One region of the Paenibacillus sp. 2KB_22 genome, then DNA from elsewhere that is predicted to be linked to it. Evidence: riboswitches for the same ligand, from Rfam matches in the RefSeq annotation. Region 1 holds a riboswitch; the other holds the start of a gene.

The links. Region 1 has a riboswitch for glycine ahead of gcvT (glycine cleavage system aminomethyltransferase GcvT). Riboswitches for the same ligand answer to the same signal wherever they lie in the genome.
Region 2: another riboswitch for glycine. It lies ahead of sdaAB (L-serine ammonia-lyase, iron-sulfur-dependent subunit beta); the one in region 1 lies ahead of gcvT (glycine cleavage system aminomethyltransferase GcvT).

What each region holds. Positions count from the first base shown of each region.
Region 1 is NZ_JBFRHG010000002.1:1,690,167-1,693,586, reverse strand. It holds gene gcvPA (aminomethyl-transferring glycine dehydrogenase subunit GcvPA) at 1-926, opposite strand, end outside; gene gcvT (glycine cleavage system aminomethyltransferase GcvT) at 923-2,059, opposite strand; glycine riboswitch at 2,278-2,378, opposite strand; glycine riboswitch at 2,382-2,504, opposite strand; gene gcvH (glycine cleavage system protein GcvH) at 2,848-3,240, shown strand.
Region 2 is NZ_JBFRHG010000005.1:144,112-147,531, forward strand. It holds gene sdaAA (L-serine ammonia-lyase, iron-sulfur-dependent, subunit alpha) at 1-826, opposite strand, end outside; gene sdaAB (L-serine ammonia-lyase, iron-sulfur-dependent subunit beta) at 816-1,505, opposite strand; glycine riboswitch at 1,618-1,753, opposite strand; glycine riboswitch at 1,758-1,882, opposite strand; gene AB4111_RS24625 (phosphotransferase enzyme family protein) at 2,236-3,213, opposite strand.

The DNA.
Region 1 (3,420 bases):
AATCCACGCTTGCCGTTGCGGTCCGTTGTCTGGCCTACAATTCGGCCGGGAATTCGGCGCATATGAGGCTGGGATACGGCGAAATATCCGCATGTCGGGCCGCCGAGTGAAGCGGCGATGCCGAGGGGCTGCGCATCGCCAACGACGATGTCGGCACCCAGCTTGCCTGGGGCTTCCAGCAGACCCAGCGATAGCGGGTTAGCACTTACGACGAGCAGGCCTTTGTGCGCATGCACGAGGTCGGCAGCTTGCTTTACATTTTCCACGGCACCAAAGAAGTTCGGACTCTGGATCATGACAGCTGCGGTATCATCCGATATGGCGGCTTGCAGGGCATCCCAGTCCGTGACTCCATCCTTATAGCCAATCTCGACAATCTCCAGACGGAGTCCGTGCGCATACGCCTGCAATACCTGACGAGCTTCCGGATGAACGGTGCGGGATACGATGAGCTGTTTGCGACGAGTTGCCGCTGCGGCCAGATTACCTGCTTCAGCAAAGGCAGTTGCGCCATCATACATACTGGCATTGGCTACAGCCATGCCAGTTAATTCACAGATGTAGGATTGAAATTCGAAAATGGCCTGCAGTTCACCTTGGCTGATCTCAGGCTGATAAGGTGTGTAGGCGGTGTAGAACTCGGAACGGGAAATGACATGATTGATGACGGAAGGAACATGATGATCGTATATGCCTGCGCCGAGGAAGCTGGCGTGTGTTTCAAAATTGGCGCCGGCGCCGGCTTGTTTGGACATATGACGTGTCAGCGCATATTCATCGAGTTTGGAGGATACGGGCAGCTCACCCTGATAACGAATCTCTTTGGGAATGTCCTGGAACAGTTCCTCCAGCGAATCCACACCGATGGTGGCGAGCATGGCGCTCTGATCCTGCTCGGTCATGGGAATGTAACGGTGCTTGCTCATGCTTGATCAGCTCCTTGAGTAGGTGTCTTTGACGTTCGTGTCCGTTTATGAAAAGGGGTCTTCACGACCTCGGCCTTCAGTTTCTTACCTCGGATCTCAATCTCAAGCGGGGTTCCGAGCGCAGCGTATTTGCTGTCGATAAGGGCAAGCCCCAGATTACGCTTCAATGTAGGTGATTGCGTACCTGTTGTCACTTCGCCAATCTGTACGCCTTCTGCGTAAATCGGATAGTGCGGGCGGGGGATACCGCGTTCCAGGACTTCGATGCCAACCAATTTGCGGGCAGGCCCGTCATTTTTTTGCTGTAACAAGGCTTCGTGTCCGATAAAAGGTCCGGCATTCAGCTTCACAAACATGCCAACACCAGCTTCGAGCGGAGAGATGGTTGCCGACAATTCCTGTCCGTACAATGGGAGCCTCGCTTCAAAGCGCAATGTATCCCGGGCACCAAGTCCGGTTGGCACCAGTCCGTGACCTTCACCAGCTTGCATTAATCCATTCCAGACCACAGCGGCCTGATCTGCAGGAACATATAGTTCAAAGCCATCTTCTCCGGTATAACCCGTACGGGACAACAGCAACTCTACACCACATACTTCGGCATTCTGCACAAAACGAAACGGTTCAATCGCCGATACATCTGTATTTGTAACTTTTCCGATAATATCTACAGCCAGTGGACCTTGCAGGGCGAGTAGCGCCGTCTGCTCCGAATCGTTGGTCATGCTCACGCCAGGGATCAAGTGTTCTTGCAGCCACGCCCAATCCTTGTCGATGTTGGAGGCGTTAACGACGAGCATGTAATGCTGATCTTCCAATTTATACACGAGCAGATCATCCACCACACCGCCATCTGGATAACACATCAGGGTATACTGGGCTTGACCCGGAACCAGCGTAGTCACGTCATTGGTCATCATTTGTTGCAAAAATGTTTCGGCTTGCTCACCTCGTACGGTGAATTCGCCCATATGGGATACATCGAACAGTCCAGCACGCTCACGCACCGCTTCATGTTCTTTCTGGATTCCGCTGAATTGCACTGGAAGCTCCCAGCCTCCAAAATCAATGCACCGTACGCCTTCATATTGCTGATATAGGGGAAAGAGTGGTGTTCTAAGCAAATCGGACATCAAATCACCTCGTCTTGGGCCGTCAAACGGCCGAATATGCAATCGTGGATCAATGAACCAGGGTATTTTTTAATTTTTCAGCTAGAAGTCATTCGTAGATAAGTATGGTAAGGCAGCTATGGCAGCGCCGATTGAAATCCTGCTTTTCGTTTTTTTGGGAAAAAGGAAAAGGACAGGCCAAAGAATCGGCATGCCAAGTAGCACGCTGTATTCTAAGGCTCTGTCCCTTGTACCTGAGAGTTACCCCGCTGTGTTGTACAACAGGTTTCCCCTTGGGTGATCATAACGCCCGCACAGGGCGAATAGATGCTCTCCAGAGTTGCGTCCCGTAAAAGTCCTTTTGCCTGAGAGATTCACCCCCGCTTATCGGTGGTTTACTCCTTCGGCGTTACCTCATGTACATCCCGAATCGGGTGTCATGGGTAATCTCTCCCTTTACATTCATCCGCGGGTATAACATAGTCCAATAAACACATTTACTCCTCTCATTAAAACGTGAATCCACTGCCAATGTCAAGAACGATATCATCAAAAATAATTAAAAACCGAATATTTATTGTTTAATCAATATAATCGTTCGTGTATTTAAAAAGACTGCGCTTACTATTCTAATATTCACCAGTATATGTAGAAAGAGTGTATTCAGGTTACGGTTTGAGGAGGCGATTATCAAATAAATTGTGAGGTATCTTGACATTTGAATCCGAAATATCATACGCTATGTTTTGGGAAAAAGGTTAAGGTCAAAGAACGCATGCACTCATTAATGAAAAGCGAGGCGGATATCGATGAGCGAATTGAAAAGTGATTTCCTGTACAGTGAAGAGCACGAATGGGTGCAAACCGTAGGGGAGGATACTGTACGTATTGGCATTACCGAGTTCGCTCAGCATCAGCTGGGTGACATTGTGTTTGTGGAATTGCCTGACCTTGAATCCAATGTAAAAGCAGAAGACAGCATTGGAACGATTGAATCGGTCAAAACGGTGTCGGACTTGTTTTCTCCCGTCACAGGTTCAATTATTGCAGTCAATGATTCGTTGCAGGACTCACCTGAACTTGTGAACAGTTCTCCTTACGAGGAAGGTTGGATGATTGAGATCCGTGTTGAGGGAGATCTGACAGCAGCGTTGTCTACATTGATGAATGCAGACGCGTATCGTAAACATACGGAAGAATAGGATCAACGAACTTGTACTTATTAACATATATTTGATAACAAAATGAAATATGCTTCTTATTGTTTCGACCTGTGTGAGCCGGATGCTTGCACAGGTTTTTTGTGTTTTCCAAGAATGATGTTGGATGAGGATTCAAGCAGATTGAGGATGTAAATCACCTGCTTGGACCAAACTATAGGT
Region 2 (3,420 bases), on a different contig from region 1:
CCAACCCGCCTTGGGCTGTCTCCCGGTGACGGCTCGGCATCGCACTGCCTACTTCCAGCATAACGTCGATGACTTCATCTGACGGAATAGCACTACGCACTCCGGCCAGGGCCATGTCAGCCGCAGCCAGCGCCGTAACTGCACCCAGTCCGTTACGGACGATGCACGGGATCTCAACGAGGCCTGCGACCGGATCGCAGATAAGGCCCAGTGTATTTTTTAACGCTAGGCCAACAGCATGAACGACCTGTTCCGGTGTACCTCCACGCAGTTCAACCATGGCACCCGCAGCCATGCCGATCGCGGACCCCACTTCTGCCTGACAACCACCTTCCGCACCGGAGATAAATGAATTGTTGGCAATAACATAACCAATCGCTCCCGCGCAGAACAACCCATTCACCAAATGTTCGTCCGTCCAGCCAAATCGCTCCTGTGAGCTGATAAAAACGCCAGGGATGATGCCGCAGGAACCGGCTGTAGGTGTTGCCACAATCCGGCCCATGGAGGCATTCACTTCAGATACACACAGGGCATACGCCATGGCAAGTGCGGAAGCATCACCAGAGCAAGTCTCACCCTTGCGAATGTACTCGGCCATTCTTTTACCGTCTCCACCCGTTAATCCACTACGTGATGTGGTATCTTCCGTTAACCCTTTACGTACCGCTTCCTTCATCACCTGATAATATTCAGACATCTGCTTCACAACATCCGCTTCCGGTGTATTGGTCTCCTGAACTTGCTCCTCAATCATCAGTTGAGCAATCGTTTTGGATTCCGCTGTACAGATCGTATTCAGTTCGTGTAAATGTTTAAATCGCATCCGAATCAACTCCTCTCTTCAAATCGATGACACGAATGTCCAGTACATGATCCAGCTCCTTCAGACGCTTGAGCATATCAGGATTCGGCACGCCGTCCATCTCCATCGCAGTAAGCGCTTCGCCATCACGGGCTTTCCGGTCCACCTGCATATACCCGATGTTAACCCCGGATGAACTGATCGTGGACGTTACCGAGGCAAGCACTCCTGCTTTGTCCGCATGTCGCAGAACGAGTGTCGGAAACTCACCACTAATCTGAACACGAAAATCATTCATCGCATGCACCGATACACTACCACCACCAATAGAAGCACCGATTAAGGAACATGTACGTCCTGCATGCCACAACTCAATTTTGACCGTATTGGGATGAGGAGCAGGCAGGCCGCTTGTATAAAACTCGACTTCCATGCCCGCTTCCTCTGCGTATTGCTCTGCATCCGGTATACGCGGATCGTCTGTGACATAATCCAGCAGACCGCCGATCAGTGCCAGATCTGTTCCGTGCCCCTGATACGTATCAGCGAATGAACCGTATAGTGTCAGCCGGGCACGTTCAGGCGTACAACCTAGCCACTGACGAGCGATTCTTCCCAGCCTTGCTGCTCCAGCTGTATGTGAACTTGAAGGCCCCGTCATCGACGGACCAATAATTGAGAAAACATCTTTAAATCGCACCTTATAACCCTCCAATTGTATTCGTCATTTCCATCCAGATCCCATGCCATAATGTTCCTTTATTACTGAATGATGACATCAAAAAAGGACAGAAGAAGGCCTCAGGCCCTCTCTCTGTCCTCGATACCTGAGAGTTTCACGATCAGCAGTGTCTCACGACATGGTGCATGGCCTGCAATTGCAGACAAGGTCACCAGGCTAACTGATCATATACCCCTTGGGTGGCGCAGTTCGCGCACTCTCCAGAGTTGCGTCCAACGATGGTACATTTACCTGAGAGATTAACCACTGGGCCGGGTGCGCAGCAGCTTGCTCCTTCGGTGCCTGAACACTAGCCATTTTGCTCGGCTAACTCAGGTCTCTCCCGCTCGTTATCATCCGCTGTATGGAACCATTCTGAGCGTATGTCAGAACAGTAATGGAAATCGTTCATTCTTCTTCATTAAGATTAATCGACCGGAAGATCAGTGTCAACAAACTTAACGATATCTTTGGATGTATTTCCTTCATTTCCTGTTGAACCGCTGGAAACCAGAATATATTGTCAGATTTCATCACATTAATACGATAAAAAGAACTTTTTAAACAGATTATTTTATTCTCCTTCAATTCATAAAGCGCTTACTACTATTTATGATAATGTCCACGAAACTGTTCGGGTATTCAGGCAACCATAATCTTTGAACCTCCTGTTCATAGCGCTTCCGGATCTGCACATCTGAATTATAATTCACAGTTTGTAGAAGATACTCTCGTTCTGTACATAAGGTCTGCAATACTTGCTACATAGCTTCGGCATGCGATCTTTCATCCATTCGTGCCTAGACTCGTTCGCCATCTGAAAAGCATAATAACCAAGTGTAAAGATCAACATGAACCCTTCCATTAATCGGATATCACGATCCGTCAGTGGTGCGATCTGTTTGGTGTATCCGGATAAGAATATGTCACGTTCCTCTCGATTGAACATAAGCGCTGCCCCTCCGGCATCGAAAAGATAATAACCATAACCGTGTAGACAAAAATCAATCATGGACATCCCCTGATCCGTTATCAGCAGATTGTTGCGAGTAATATCCCCATGAATGACGCCCCAGGTCCCCGTGTGCTGTGGGTACGTTGCTAGCTGCTCATTAATGTTCTCAAACGTCTCACGAAGCAGATCGAAGTCTTCCGTTGTAAAAATCCCCAATCGGACTCCCTCCTCCAGCTGCCCTAGCATGACCAAATTCTCATGGATATTGCCATATGTCGGCCGTACCTTTGTTCGATCTGTCTGATTCTGAACACGCCCATATTGATGAAGCATCTGTAGTTGCGCACCAAGATCATATATCTGCTCTGTTGTCAGACGTTCTCCCTGCTGGATGTCCCTGCCCTCAATCCACTCCAGTACTGTACAGCAGATTTCTTTACCTGCTTCACTTGTCCATAACGTGACCCAATCTCCCGATACATTGCGTACCGGATGTTGTACGCGTAATGCTGTCGTTGCATTTAACTCATGAAGCAGGTTCATCTCTGCCTCCAGTGCAGGAGGCGTGTGCTGAATGCCTGACATACTTGCATATGCAGCTTGATGGATACGCAGCAGATACTTCTGCCCGCTCGCTTCATCAACGACATGATACGTCAGGTTCTCATTGTGACGAATATAAGAAACGACAGGTTTTTCAATCGTGTAATTCTGTATGATATCGGTTGCCATGTGGTCATAAGACCTCTGATTCGTAGTGATTATCAACATCTCCTTCGAAGTTGTGTAAACGCTCTCTTATTACTGAATATCGTAGCATAATGTTTATCCCGCATACAGAAAATTCCACTAAAATTATAAATTAAAAAAAGCACAACTCCCGAACAAGCGTCCAGGCATTGTGCTTCTTTTGTCTCTATTTATTTCTTCATTTCTCTG